Regions from separate parts of the Kutzneria sp. NPDC052558 genome, predicted to be linked through region 1. Evidence: riboswitches for the same ligand, from Rfam matches in the RefSeq annotation. Region 1 holds a riboswitch; the other holds the start of a gene.
The links. Region 1 has a riboswitch for glycine ahead of gcvT (glycine cleavage system aminomethyltransferase GcvT). Riboswitches for the same ligand answer to the same signal wherever they lie in the genome.
Positions count from the first base shown of each region.

Region 2: linked by a shared signal. The riboswitch ahead of gcvP (aminomethyl-transferring glycine dehydrogenase) and the one ahead of gcvT (glycine cleavage system aminomethyltransferase GcvT) in region 1 are both predicted to bind glycine.

Region 1 is NZ_JBIUAG010000018.1:171,467-178,443, reverse strand. It holds gene ACIG5F_RS29855 (MerR family transcriptional regulator) at 1-321, shown strand, start outside; gene ACIG5F_RS29850 (AfsR/SARP family transcriptional regulator) at 318-3,050, opposite strand; gene ACIG5F_RS29845 (hypothetical protein) at 3,153-3,821, opposite strand; gene ACIG5F_RS29840 (response regulator transcription factor) at 4,092-4,715, shown strand; glycine riboswitch at 4,804-4,898, shown strand; gene gcvT (glycine cleavage system aminomethyltransferase GcvT) at 5,022-6,122, shown strand; gene gcvH (glycine cleavage system protein GcvH) at 6,137-6,520, shown strand; gene glyA (serine hydroxymethyltransferase) at 6,517-6,977, shown strand, end outside.
Region 2 is NZ_JBIUAG010000007.1:240,054-247,030, forward strand. It holds gene ACIG5F_RS15425 (HD family hydrolase) at 1-518, opposite strand, end outside; gene ACIG5F_RS15430 (hypothetical protein) at 531-764, opposite strand; gene gcvP (aminomethyl-transferring glycine dehydrogenase) at 1,451-4,342, opposite strand; glycine riboswitch at 4,494-4,594, opposite strand; gene ACIG5F_RS15440 (MerR family transcriptional regulator) at 4,709-5,275, opposite strand; gene ACIG5F_RS15445 (peptidylprolyl isomerase) at 5,523-6,230, opposite strand; gene ACIG5F_RS15450 (bifunctional nuclease family protein) at 6,552-6,977, opposite strand, start outside.

The DNA.
Region 1 (6,977 bases):
GAGCGGACTGCCAGCTACACCCAGCAGGACTGGGAAACCCTCCGCGCGGAGCTGGCGGAGATCAACCAGGGGCTGGCCGACGCGATGCTCCGCGGCGTCCCGGCGACCGACCCCGTGGCGATGGATCTGGCCGAGCAACACCGAAAGCACACCGACCACTGGTTCCACGACTGCGACCACTCCACCCACCGCGGCCTGGCCGAGCACTACCGCGCCAACGACCGTCGAGGCAAGAACTACGACGACATGGTCCCCGGCTTGTCGCAGTACGTCCACGACGCCATCAACGCCAACGCCGACCGGTCCACAGTGGAGGGTTAGCTGGCCTCGGCCTTGGCGGCGGCAAGGCCTTGCAGGCCTTGGTCTACGGCGTGGGGGTGGCCGATGCGGCGGGCGATCGCCACGGCGTCGGCGAAGGAGCCGACGGACTCGTCGTGGCGGCCGAGGGCGAGCAGGGTGCCGCCGAGGTTCTGCAGGACGGAGTTCTGGGCGTAGAGATCGCCGAGCTGACGGAAGATGGTCAGTGCCGAGCGGCAGCAGTCGAGGGCGTGCTGGAGCTCGCCGAGCTGGAGGTAGGTCTCGCCCAGCCCCCGGAGCAGATCGCCTTCGTGCCAACGACTTCCGGCGATGCGGGCCAGACCGAGGGCCTTGCGGTAGTGGGCAAGGGCATCGCCGATCATGCCGATGCCGCGGTAGGCCTCGGCGAGGTTGGACAGGGTGCTCATCTCCCGGTGCGTGTCCTCGGCCCCGTACTCGACGGGCGGCATCCGCTTGAGGGTGGCCAGGACCTCGGCCTCACGGCCGAGATGCGCGCTGGAGGCGGCGATGCAGCTCTGGGCCAGGGCCTCGCCGATGGGATCCCGCAGGGCCCGAGCGGCAGTGACGGACACCCGGGAGTAGGTGATGAGCTGGTCGAAGTCCCGGCGCAGCCGGTGGTACTCCCACACGACCACGCCCAGCCGCCACGCGGCCAGGTGCTGGCCGGTCTCGCCGGCGAGCCGGTCGAGGGCCGCCAGGTTCTCGTTCTCGGCGTCGAACCATTGCAGCGCCTGGAGATAGCCGCCGAACGGCAGCGGGGCGCACTCCCGCGGCGGGTTGCCGATGGGCATGTCGTTGGCCTGCCCACGCAGCCCGTTGTCGGCGTTGCTGGCGGTGTAGAGGTACCAGTCGACCATGCGCTGCACGGCCAGCGACCGGTCCCGCTCGTCCTCGCCCGCCTCGACCTCCTCGGCGGCGTACACCCGAAGCAGGTCGTGCAGCCGGTAGCGGTCGCGGTCGACCTCGCCGAGCAGGTGCCGGTCGGTCAGGTCGGTGAGCAGCCGCCGGGTCATCGGCACCGGCAGCCCGGTCAGCGCGGCGGCGGCGGTGGTGCTGAACTCGGCCCCGGGATGCAGGCCCAGCAGCCGGAACGCCCGGGCGGAGTCGGGCTTCAAGGCGTGGTACGACCACGAGAACACGGCCCGCACGGCGGTCGACTCGTCGTCGTCGGGGGCGAGCACGTCCAGCCGGTCCCGCTCGTTGGACAGGTCGCCGGCCAGGTCGGACATCATCAGGTGCGGATGGGTGGCGGCCCGGTCGCCGGCGATGCGCAGCGCCAGCGGCAGGTGGCCGCACAGCCGGACCAGTTCGGTGACGGCCTGCGGCTCGGCCGCCACCCGGCGGTCGCCGAGCATGCCGGCCATCAGCCGCACCGAGTCCTCGGTGCTGAGCACGTCCAGGGTGATCCGGCGGGCCCCGTCCCGGGCCACCAGCCCGCTGAGCCGGTTGCGGCTGGTCACGATGACCGCGCAGGACGGCGAGCCGGGCAGCAGCGGCCGCACCTGGTCGGTGCTGGCGGCGTTGTCCAGCACGACGAGAATGCGCTTTCCGGCCACCATGCTGCGGTACATGCCGGCCTGGTCGTCGAGGTCGGCCGGCACCTGCCGGGCCGGCACGCCCAGCCCGCGCAGCAGCGAGCCCAGCGCGTCCACCGGCATCAGCGGCGGCAGCTTGGGGTCGAAGCCGCGCAGGTTGACGTAGAGCTGCCCGTCAGGGAAGCGGTCGGTGATGCGGTGCGCGTAGTGCACGGCCAGCGCGGTCTTGCCGATGCCGCCGGCGCCGTCGATGGCCGAGATCAGCACCGAGTTGGACGTCTCGTCCAGGAACCGGTCCAGCTCGGCGATCTCGGCCGCGCGGCCGGTGAAGCCGGGCACGTCGTGCGGCAGCTGGGCCGGCACCGGGCCGCCCGCGGTCTCGGCGGTGGGCCGGGCCGGCTGCGGCGCGGCCAGCTCCGGGTCGTTGCGCAGGATCTTGCCGTGCAGCCGGCGCAGCTCCGGGGAGGGCTCGATGGCCAGCTCCTCGGCCAGCACCCGGCGGGCCTCCTGGTAGGCCTCCAGCGCGTCGGCCTGCCGGCCGCAGCGGTAGAGGGTGATCATCAGCAGCCCGCGCAGCCGTTCCCACAGCGGGTGCTCGCGGACCAGCGCCGGCAGCTCGGCGGCCAGGTCGTGGTGCCGGCCCAGCTCCAGCATCAGGCTGGCCCGCTCCTCGATCACCAGCAGCCGCAGCTCGGCCAGGCGGGGCCGCTCCTGCTCCACGTACGGGCAGGACAGGCCGTCGAAGGGGGTGCCGCGGAACAGGGCCAGCGCGGCGTCCAGCTCGGCGGCGGCCTGCTCGCGCCGGCCGTCGCCGCGCAGCACGCGGGACCGCTCGCGATGGGCGTTGAGCCGGGTGACGTCCAGGTCCTCGGGCTCCATCCGGAGCAGGTAGCCGGGCCCGGCGTTGACCAGCATGGTCGACGGGGCCCGATGTGTCCGGTTCGGCTCCAGGGCGCGGCGCAGGCCGGCCACATAGGTGTGCACGCTGCCCTCGGCGCTGGCCGGGGCCGCCTCGCCCCACAGCGCGGTGATCAGCTCCGAGCGGGCGACCATCCGGTTGGGACTGAGCGCGAGCAGACCGAACAGCGCGCGCTGCATGGGCGCGCCGAGCTCCAACTCCCGGTCCCCGGTCCAGCCGCGCACCGGGCCCAGCAGGGCCACCCGGAGCACAGCGCCGCGGACACCGTTGTCGGACATCCAGCATCCTCCCCAGCCCGGCCGGATGGTTGGTCTGGCCGGGGTCGTACCCCCGCCGCCATTCTTCCTGGTCCACGCGCAAGAAGGAACAGACCCGACGCGTCAAGGTGTGATTTGGTCCACATTCGACGTCTGACAGGTCCACAGCAGCAGCCCGTTGCGGCGCACCGTGAGCTGGTAGGCGGCCAGCCGGGAGCCGACCGGGTAGGCCTCGACCTGTGGGGCGGGCTCGCCGGCGGCGGCCAGCGCCCGCTGGGCCCGGGCGGTCACCGCGACCACGTCCACCTGCTCGCCGGCCTGCACCAGGTAGACCCGCTTGGGGGCCGGCCACGGCGAGCCGTCCAGCGGCATCCGCCAGGCCCGCCAGATGCCGTGCACGCCGGGATAGCCGGCCACCGCGCCGACCGCGGCCTCATCCATCCGATCATCACCGGACCAGCCGCCGTCGACGAAGGTGAACGGCAGCGCCGGCGGCCAGCGGGCCGGCTCGACGCCACGGACTGCGACAGGATCATGACCGCCCGTCACCAGTGCGTCGACCAACGCGCGGTGGTGCTGCGCAGTCACCGGAACGTGTAGATGGACAACGGCGAAGGACACCGCCCGGGCCACGTCCAGATGCCGGCCCTCGGCCAGCCAGAACCGGGCGGCGGTGAGCAGCTCGTCGGACAGATGGCCGGCACAGGCGGCGAGAACCTCGGCGAGTTCGGGCAGTCGTGCCCGTTCGGCGGTGGTCCGGGAGACGGTGGCGGCGGCATCCTCGACGACCAACAGGGCTCCTCCTGCTCGCGCGGGGGAATGCCGGCAGCCTACTTGAGACGGTCCCCGCGCAACCAGGAACTTCCCGGCCCGGGAGGCGCGGAGTCTGCCCGATCGTGGCGATCGGCTGCACGTTTCTCCCTTGAAGGCCTAGCCCGTTCGAGTGGACTTCGGCAAAACCGCTGGTCAGGACTTTCTCTACGACATGGAGGCGTCGTGAAGATCCTCTGAAGAAGGTCGTTGCAGAGTGTGTTCCTGGGGGTACACAGCGAGGAGGACACCATGGACAGAGTGTGGGTAGCCGTCCACGCGGGCGATCCGATCACCCTGGCCGGGGCGATCAGCTGCCTTCGGGCGCGGGCCGAGCTCCAGGTGGTGCCGGAACGCAGACTGTCCGAGGCTCAGGTGTTCGTGGTGTGCGCGGACGCGGTCAACGCTGACGTGATGGGGTTGCTGCGGCGGACCGCCGAGGCGACGCCGGTGAAGATCGTGCTGGTCACCGACCGGTTCCACGACGCCGACCTGTTGGCGGCCGTGGAGTGCGGCGTGGTCGCGGTGCTGCCGAAGGCGGCGGCCAGCGGCGAGCGCCTGGTGCACGCGGTGCTGGCGGCGAAGCGGGGTATGGGGGACATGCCGCCCACGCTGCTGGGTTCGCTGCTCGCGCAGGTGGAGCGGCTGCACAAGGAGGTGCTGCGGCCCAACGGCCTCACCGCCTCCGGCCTGGCGCCGCGGGAGATCGACGTGCTGCGGCTGATGGCCGAGGGCTGGGACACCGCCCAGATCGCCACCAAGCTCTCCTACTCGGAGCGCACCGTGAAGAACGTCGTCTACGCGGTCATGAACCGGCTGGGTCTGCGCAACCGCCCGCACGCGGTGGCGTACGCCATGCGATCGGGTGTGATCTGAAGGGGTGAGAACCCGGGCGAAGCCCTGGAATCTTGACCGTGGCGGCCACTTCCTCATACGGTGGCCGCCACAAGTACATCTTCGCTGCTCATACCGTGCGGGAGAGACCTGTCGATGTCGGGCAGGCGCCGAAGGAGCAAATCCTCCCCGGAATCTCTCAGGCCCCCCTACCGCTCGGGACAGGCGACTCTGAAAAGCAGGCGTGCCCATCGCGCCTCGCCCAAGGGGAAAGCCGGCCTGGCCCGGTGAAACTCTCAGGCCCATGACAGAGGGGGAGGCTCACTCCACCACACGAGGGGTCTCCTGATGGGCACCGACATCCGCCGAACGCCGCTGCACGACGTGCACGAGCGGCTCGGCGCCAAGTTCACCGACTTCGCCGGCTGGCAGATGCCGCTGCGCTACACCGGGGACGTGGCCGAGCACAACGCCGTGCGCACCGGCGCCGGCCTGTTCGACCTGACCCACATGGGCGAGATCCTGCTGTCCGGCCCGCAGGCCGGCCAGGCCCTGGACTACGCGCTGGTCGGGCACGCCTCGGCCATCGGCGTCGGCCGCGCCCGCTACACCATGATCTGCGCCGACGACGGCGGCATCCTCGACGACCTGATCGTCTACCGCACCGGCGAGCAGGACTACATGGTGGTCGCCAACGCCAGCAACGCCGCCCTGGTGGCCGGCGAGCTGATCGACCGGGCCGAGGACTTCGACACCGAGGTGCGCGACGCCTCCACCGAGTACGCGCTGATCGCCCTTCAGGGCCCGCGTGCGGTGGCGCTGCTGGCCCCGCTGACGCCCACCGACCTGGGCACCGTGAAGTACTACGCCTCCTACCCGACCACTGTCGCCGGCCGGCCCGCGCTGCTGGCCCGCACCGGCTACACCGGCGAGGACGGCTTCGAGCTGTTCGTGGCCCCGGACGACGCCGAGGCGGTGTGGGCGGCGGTGGCCGCGGCCGGCGAGGTCCTCCCGTGTGGACTGTCGTGCCGCGACACGCTGCGCCTGGAGGCCGGCATGCCGCTGTACGGCAACGAGCTGTCCACCGACCTCACGCCGTACGCGGCGGGCCTGGGCCGGGTGGTCAAGCTGGACAAGCCCAGCGACTTCGTCGGCCGCGCGGCGCTGGCCAAGGCCTCGGCCGTGACGCCCGAGCGCAAGCTGGTCGGCCTGGTCACCGAGAGCCGGCGCGCGCCGCGGCACGGGTACCCGGTCGTGGACCCGGCCGACGGTGCGAGGATCGGCGAGATCACCAGCGGCGCGCCGTCGCCGACGCTGGGCCATCCGGTGGCGATGGCCTACGTCGACGCCGACCGCGCCGTCCCCGGTTCCGCGCTCGCCGTCGACATCCGGGGCACGATCACCCCCGTCGACGTCGTCGAGCTGCCGTTCTACCGTCGTTCGTCCTGAGAGGCCTCCAGAGCATGAGCACCGTCCCTGACCACCTGAACTACACGGCCGAGCACGAGTGGGTGTCGATCTCCGACGGCATCGCCCGGGTCGGCATCACCGAGTACGCCGCCGAGCAGCTCGGCGACATCGTCTACGTCCAGCTGCCCGAGGCCGGCGCCACCATCACCGGCGGCGAGCCGTGCGGCGAGCTGGAGTCCACCAAGTCGGTCAGCGACCTGTTCGCGCCGGTCACCGGCGAGGTCGTGGACGTCAACCAGGCCGTGACCGACGACCCGGCCGTGGTCAACAACGACCCGTTCGGCGAGGGCTGGCTGTTCACCGTGCGCCTGGACGGCCCGGCCGACGAGCTGCTGGACGCCGACGAGTACGGCGCGCTGATCAAGGAGGGCGAGTGACGCCGGTCGAGCTGACCGCGCCGCTGGCCGAGCTGGACCCGGAGGTCGCCGCGGCGGTGGACGCCGAGCTGGCCCGCCAGCGCGGCACCCTGGAGATGATCGCCAGCGAGAACTTCGCGCCGCTGGCGGTGTTGCAGGCCCAGGGCTCGGTGCTGACCAACAAGTACGCCGAGGGCTATCCGGGCCGGCGCTACTACGGCGGCTGCGAGCACGTGGACGTGATCGAGCAGCTGGCCATCGACCGGATCAAGGCGCTGTTCGGGGCGGAGCACGCCAACGTGCAGCCGCACTCCGGGGCGCAGGCCAACGCGGCGGCCATGATGGCGCTGCTGGACCCGGGCGACACCATCCTCGGGCTGGACCTGGCCCACGGCGGGCACCTGACGCACGGCATGCGGATCAACTTCTCCGGCAAGCTCTACGACGTGGTGGCCTACCACGTCAGCGAGTCCGACTA
Region 2 (6,977 bases), on a different contig from region 1:
CGCGAGGAGGTGATCCACCCCTCAACCCCCTGATAGCCGGCCTTGGCGTACTCGACAGCCTGAATCAGGCACTCCAGCTTGTCGGCGTCCTTTGCACATCGAGCTTCCAGGCTTGACTGCGACTCGTACTCGCTGACCGCTTCCTGGACCGTCTTCGCAGCGGCTTCGGGCATTCTTGAAACCTGGTCGCGCGTGATGGATTCGTTGTCGCCGCTACTCGGAATGTAGGGCTTGGCCGTGTGGGGGATGTCCCCGGTTCGCGTTTCTTGCGAGTCGTGGAAAATGGCCATCAGTGCCGCTCGTGCGGGGTCCGCCCCTTCCTCGGCGGCGATCAGGCTCGCCAACTGGGCAACGCGAAAGCTGTGCTCGGCCACTGACTCGGGGTCACGCACTCCAACATGCCACCAGCCTGCGCGACGCATCCGCTTGAGCACACCCTGTTCGAACATGTAGGTGGCGATGCCGATCGCGCCGTCGTCGACCTCGGGTGTCGAACCGCTGCTGGCGTCAGAAGTCATGTGAAGCCTTCCTTATTGGTCTCTGAGACGGATCGCGTAGGCCACGCTAGTCAACTCCTGGCGGGCACGGGAGGCCAGGTCGGGGTCACTTTCGAGCTCGTCGATCTTGCCGAGCGCCAGACGTCGCAGCTCGGGGCGATGATCAAGCACCGTGGGACGTGCCAAGATCAGCGACCACAGCGTGTGGATGTTGAGGTCAGCGTGGTCGGAGCCGGGACGCAGGCGGCCAAGAAGATGCTCGACCATCCGTGTACCCGACCATCGATTGGGGTTTGTGTTCACCATAAACCCGTCGTCTGCCTGTGTTTCGAAAATCTCCCTTGGCTGATCTTCGCCATGCGAATGTCGGGTATGTTTCACACAGCCAGGTCGACCCGTCCGAGGAGCTCTCGAACGAACGGTGTCGCTGGGCGCTGGCGATCACACTCCCGTCATGTCGATACGAAATCGAAGACGCGACGCAGCATCGCAATCACGAAGTGACTTGGCTCATGGATCCGATTTCGGAGTCATGGGCACGCGTCGAACCGCTTTCCGACGGAAAGTCGGTCGTGCGCCAGTTTGGTCCACGACGCCTGTGGGATGAGGCAGAGAGGGCAGTCAATTGGTGGAAGGGACATGGCCAGCCGCCGATTGAGGCGTGGACGTGGACGATCCGTGAAGGACGTCAGACTGTCACGCTCCACTAGTTGACGCTGGGGACGCCTACGTCCCAAGAGACACAGCAAGTGGGCACACCCGATCAGCTAGGCGATAACGGACCTGGCGGTTCGGTCTGCCGTGAGTCGAACACACGGCAGACCGAACGCGCGGTCGACAGGTATCAGCCAAGAGTGAGCAGCGCGAAGCAGAAGACGCCGAGCAGCGACCCGCCGAGTACGTGGCCGGTCGTACGTCTGTGAGCGCGACTCGCGGGTGGCGTGACCGGCGGGTCAGTTCTGGTAGGCCTCCATGGGCGGGCAGGAGCAGACCAGGTTGCGGTCGCCCTTGGCGCCGTCGATGCGCCGCACCGGCGGCCAGATCTTCGGCGCGTTCACGCCGGCCGGGAACACGGCCTCGTGCCGGGTGTAGGGGTGCTTCCACTCCTGCTCGGTCAGGCAGGCCGCGGTGTGCGGGGCGTTGCGCAGCGGGTTGTCGTCCACCGGCCACTCGCCCGAGCCGACCCGGTCGATCTCCCGCCGAATCGCGATCATGGCTTCGCAGAAGCGATCCAGCTCGGCCAGGTCCTCGCTCTCGGTCGGTTCCACCATCAGCGTGCCGGCCACCGGGAACGACATCGTCGGCGCGTGCAGGCCGTAGTCGGCCAGCCGCTTGGCCACGTCGTCCACGGTCACGCCGGTCGCCTTGCTGATGCCGCGCAGGTCGAGAATGCACTCGTGGGCGACAAAACCGCCCTCGCCGACGTACAGCACCGGGAAGTACTCGTCGAGCCGTCGGGCCACGTAGTTGGCCGCGGCCACGGCGGTCAGGGTGGCCCGGCGCAGGCCGTCGGCCCCCATCATCCGCACGTACGCCCACGAGATCGGCAGGATCGAGGCGCTGCCCCACGGGGCGGCGCTGATCGGGCCGACGCCGGTCTCCGGGCCGGCGGCCGGCTGGAGCGGGTGGTTGGGCAGGAACGGCGCGAGGTGCGACCGCACGCCGATCGGGCCGACGCCGGGGCCGCCGCCGCCGTGCGGGATGCAGAACGTCTTGTGCAGGTTCAGGTGCGAGACGTCGGAGCCGAACTTTCCGTACTGGGCCAGGCCGATCAGCGCGTTCAGGTTGGCCCCGTCCACGTACACCTGGCCGCCGGCGTCGTGCACCAGGCCGCAGACCTCGCGCACGGTGTCCTCGTACACGCCGTGCGTGGACGGGTAGGTGATCATGATCGCGGCCAGGTCGGCGCTGTGCTCGGCGACGGTGGACCGCAGGTGGTCCATGTCGATGTTGCCCTGCTCGTCGCACTTGACGACGACAACGCGCATGCCGGCCATCACCGCGCTGGCGGCGTTGGTGCCGTGCGCGCTGGCCGGGATCAGGCAGACGTCACGCTCGCCGTGGCCATGGGACCGGTGGTAGGCCCGGATGGCCAGCAGACCGGCGAACTCGCCCTGGCTGCCGGCGTTGGGCTGCAACGACACCGCGTCGTAGCCGGTGATCTCGGCCAGCCACTGCTCCAGGTCCTTGACCACGGTCAGCAGCCCGGCCGCGTCCTCGGCCGGCGCGAACGGGTGCAGCCCCGAGAACTCGGGCCAGGTCACGGCCTCCATCTCGGTGGTGGCGTTGAGCTTCATGGTGCACGAGCCCAGCGGGATCATGCTCCGGTCCAGCGCGACGTCCTTGTCGGACAGGGCCCGCAGGTAGCGCAGCAGCGCGGTCTCGGAGCGGTGCTGGTGGAACACCGGGTGGGTCAGGTACTCGGAGGTGCGGCGCAGGGCGGGCGGGATACCGTCGGCGGTGTCCGCGTCCAGACCGTCCACATCGGACACGGTGACGCCGAACGCCTGCCACACCAGGGAAAGGTGCTGACGGGTGGTGGTCTCGTCGCAGGCGATGCCGACGTGGTCGGCGTCGACCAGGCGCAGGTTCACGCCCAGCTCGCGGGCCTTGGCCACGACCTCGGCGGCCCGGCCCTCGACCTCGGCCAGCACGGTGTCGAACAGCTCGCCGTGCACGACGGTCACGCCGCCCTCGCACAGGCCGGCGGCCAGCACGGTGGCCATCCGGTGGGCGCGGGTGGCGATCGCCCGCAGGCCGTCGGGGCCGTGGTAGACGGCGTACATCGAGGCGATCACGGCCAGCAGCACCTGCGCGGTGCAGATGTTGCTGGTCGCCTTCTCACGGCGGATGTGCTGCTCACGGGTCTGCAACGCCAGCCGGTAGGCGCGGTTGCCGTCGGCGTCCTCGCTCACGCCGACCAGCCGGCCCGGCAGCTGCCGCTCGAAACCCTTGCGCACGGCCATGTAGCCGGCGTGCGGGCCGCCGAAGCCCATCGGCACGCCGAACCGCTGCGTGGTGCCGACCACGACGTCCGCGCCGATCTCGCCGGGGGCCCGCAGCAGGGTCAGGGCCAGCAGGTCGGCCGCGACGACCGCGGCGGCGCCGGCGGCGTGGATCTCGGCGATCACCGACTCGTGGTCGCGGATGACGCCGGAGGCGCCCGGGTAGGACAGCAGCGCGCCGAAGAAGTCGCCGCCCAGGCCGAGGCCCTCGATGCCCTGCGACAGGTCGGCCACCACGACCTCGATGCCCAGCGGCTCGGCCCGGGTCTCGATCACGGCGATGGACTGCGGCAGCGTGTCCGCGTCGACCACGAACTTGTTCGACTTCGACTTGCCGGCCCGGCGGACCAGGGTCATCGCCTCGGCGGCGGCGGTCGCCTCGTCCAGCATGGAGGCGTTGGCCACGTCCAGCCCGGTCAGGTCGCCGACCATGGTCTGGAAGTTGAGCAGCGCCTCCAGGCGGCCCTGGGAGATCTCCGGCTGGTACGGCGTGTAGGCGGTGTACCAGGCCGGGCTCTCCAGCACGTTGCGCAGGATGACGCCGGGCGTGATCGTGCCGTGGTAGCCGAGGCCGATCATCTGGGTCATCGGCCGGTTCTGGGCGGCCAGCGCCCGCAGCTCGGCCAGCGTCTCGGTCTCGGTGGCCGGGTCGGGCAGGCTCAGCGCCAGGGCATCGCTGCGGATGGCCGACGGCACTGCCCGCTGGGCCAGCTCCTCCAGGGAGCCGACGCCGATCACGTCCAGGATCTTGCCGAGCTCCGCGGCACGGGGACCGACGTGGCGGTCCGCGAAGGGCGTGCCGTGCTCGAGCGCGGCCAGGGGAATGCGGTCAGTCGTCATGCGTTGAGCCTCCGGGGCAAGCGGGCGCGGGCCGTTGGCCCTCCCCCTCTGTCCCCGCCCGTGACGGGCACCTGAGAGCTTCACCCACGCAGGTGGGCTTGCACCGTCGGCGGGACGCGGGTGTCACCCCACGCCCTCTTTCCAGAGGCGTCTGTCCCGTGCGGTCCTGGGGCCTGAGAGGTTCCGGGGAGGATTTGCTCCTTCGGCGCCGAACCGGCTGGTCACCGACTCGGACTCTCCCGCACGGGGTGTGCGACTACCCGCCGAGTTTACCCCGGGCGGGTTACCAGACCCAGCCTCGGTCGCCGCGTGTCATCTCGATCACGTTCGACGGCCGCGGCGTTCGGCTGCCCGGGGTAGGGCCCCTCAGCCGGTCCGGCGGGTCCGGCGGCGGTGGGTCAGCTCGTCCTCGGCCTGCGGCTCCAGCTCGACGCCGTCGGCCCGCTCGGCCTGGAACTCGTGGATGGTGCCGCTGATCTCCCGCATCGCCCCGCTGACCGCGATGCCGAACACGCCCTGGCCGCCCTGGAGCAGGTCGACGACCTCCTCCGGCGAGGTGCACTCGTACACCGTCGTGCCGTCGCTGAACAGCGTGATCCGGGCCAGGTCGGCCACGCCGCGGCGGCGCAGGTGCTCCACCGCGACCCGGATGTTCTGGAGCGAGACGCCGGTGTCCAGCAGCCGTTTGACCACCTTGAGCACCAGCAGGTCCTTGAACGAGTACAGCCGCTGGCTGCCCGAGCCGTGCGCGCTGCGGATCGTCGGCGCGACCAGCTCGGTGCGCGCCCAGTAGTCCAGCTGCCGGTACGTGATCCCGGCGATCTGGCACGCGGCGGGCCCCCGATAGCCGACGAGCTCGTCGGGCGCCGACGCGTCCGGGAACAGGGCTCCCTGTTCACCGGCGCCGGCGTGCGCGGGCGCACCCTCCACCACGACAGCCTCCCCTCGACCGGTCTGACGACCGGCGACCGGAACCAACGGTCCTCCTTCCGGGGAACCGTCGGTCACAAGGCCGCAACGATGGGGGTTCACACCGTCACGGCCGACTCCCCTCTGACGGTAAGTCCGGCCATCGGACGGGTCAACGCGACGCGCGGAGCGGCGAAAGCGTCATGTGGAGGCGGTCGTCACGGTGACGACTGCGTGTCACTGAACCGATGACAGCGTTGACAGTAAGTGTCTACCGGGGCGAGATCTGCACGTGCAGGATGTCGACCGGCAGGGTGGGGAAGCCGTCGCCGGTGCTGTTCTGGTCGTCCTCGCCGCCGGCCGCGATCTTGCGCAGCACGTCCTGGCCGCCGGTCACTCGTCCGAACGGGGTGTAGTTCGGGGACAGCTTGGTGTCCTCGGTGCAGAAGAAGAACTGGGAGCCGTTCGTGCTCGGCCCCGCGTTGGCCATGGCGACCGTGCCCGCCGGGTACGTCGCGCCGGTCAGGTTCTCGTCCGGGAACGAGTAGCCGGGGCCGCCGCTGCCGGTGCCGGTCGGGTCGCCGCACTGGAGCACGAAGATCCGCTGGGTCACCAGTCGGTGACAGTGCGTGAGATCGTAGTAGTTGTGCTCGGCCAGGAAGCGGAACGAGTTCGTGGTGCACGGCGCCTTGTCGGTCAGCGCCTGGAAGGTGATCAGGCCCTGGTCGGTGACCAGCCGCGCGGTGTACGGCTTGGCCGCCTTCACCGGGTCGAAGCTGGGCAGGCCCTTGAATCTGTCGGCCGGCACCGCCTTGGTGTAGACGCAGGCCGGGTTGTCGGCCGGCGCCGCCGGCACGGCCTTGGGCTTCACGGGCACGTCAAGCGTGTTCACGGTGGGCGCGGCGCTGGCCGAGACGACCCCGGACAGGCACAGCACGGCGGCAGCGGCGGCGATCGCGAGAACCCGACTGGAGATCATCGGGACACCCTAGAGCCTACGCCGTGACCCCGCCGCCCTCCGAAAGTCGGTCCTTCCCCATGATCAAGGGACCGATCCTCTCGCCCAACGCCAGGAAGGGCCCCTTCATGACGTCTGGTGTCATGAAGGGGCCCTTCCTCACGTTCAACGTCAGTATGGGGCCCTTCATGACACAAAAAACGCCAGGAGAGGCCCTTTCACTGCGCCCCGCGCCAGTATCGGGCCTTCCTGGCGTGAAGGTTCGCTGCTCTCCGGCTCCCGCGACAGCGCCTGCCGTTCGGCTCCGCGACAGCGCCTTTTATTCCGCTCCGCGACAGCGCCCTACTGTTCCGCGCCCCTGAAGTCCTCGGGCGAGACCGAGTCCAGGAACTCGCGGAACTTCTCGACCTCGTCCTCCTGCTCGTCCGGGATGACGAGGCCGGCCTCGGCCAGCACGGATTCCTCGGCGTGGATGGGCACACCCGCGCGCAGCGCGAGCGCGACCGAGTCGCTCGGGCGGGCCGACACCTTGATTCCGCCGTCGAACACCAGCTCGGCGAAGTAGGTGCCTTCCTGGAGGTCGGTGATACGCACCTGGGTGAGCTCCCGGCCCAGCGCGGCGATCACCTCTTTGAGCAGGTCATGGGTCAGCGGCCGAGCGGGCCGCACGCCCTGCTGCTCGATGGCGATGGCGGTGGCTTCCGCGTTCCCGATCCAGATCGGCAGGTAGCGGTCCCCCTCGGTCTCGCGCAGCAACAGAATCGGGCT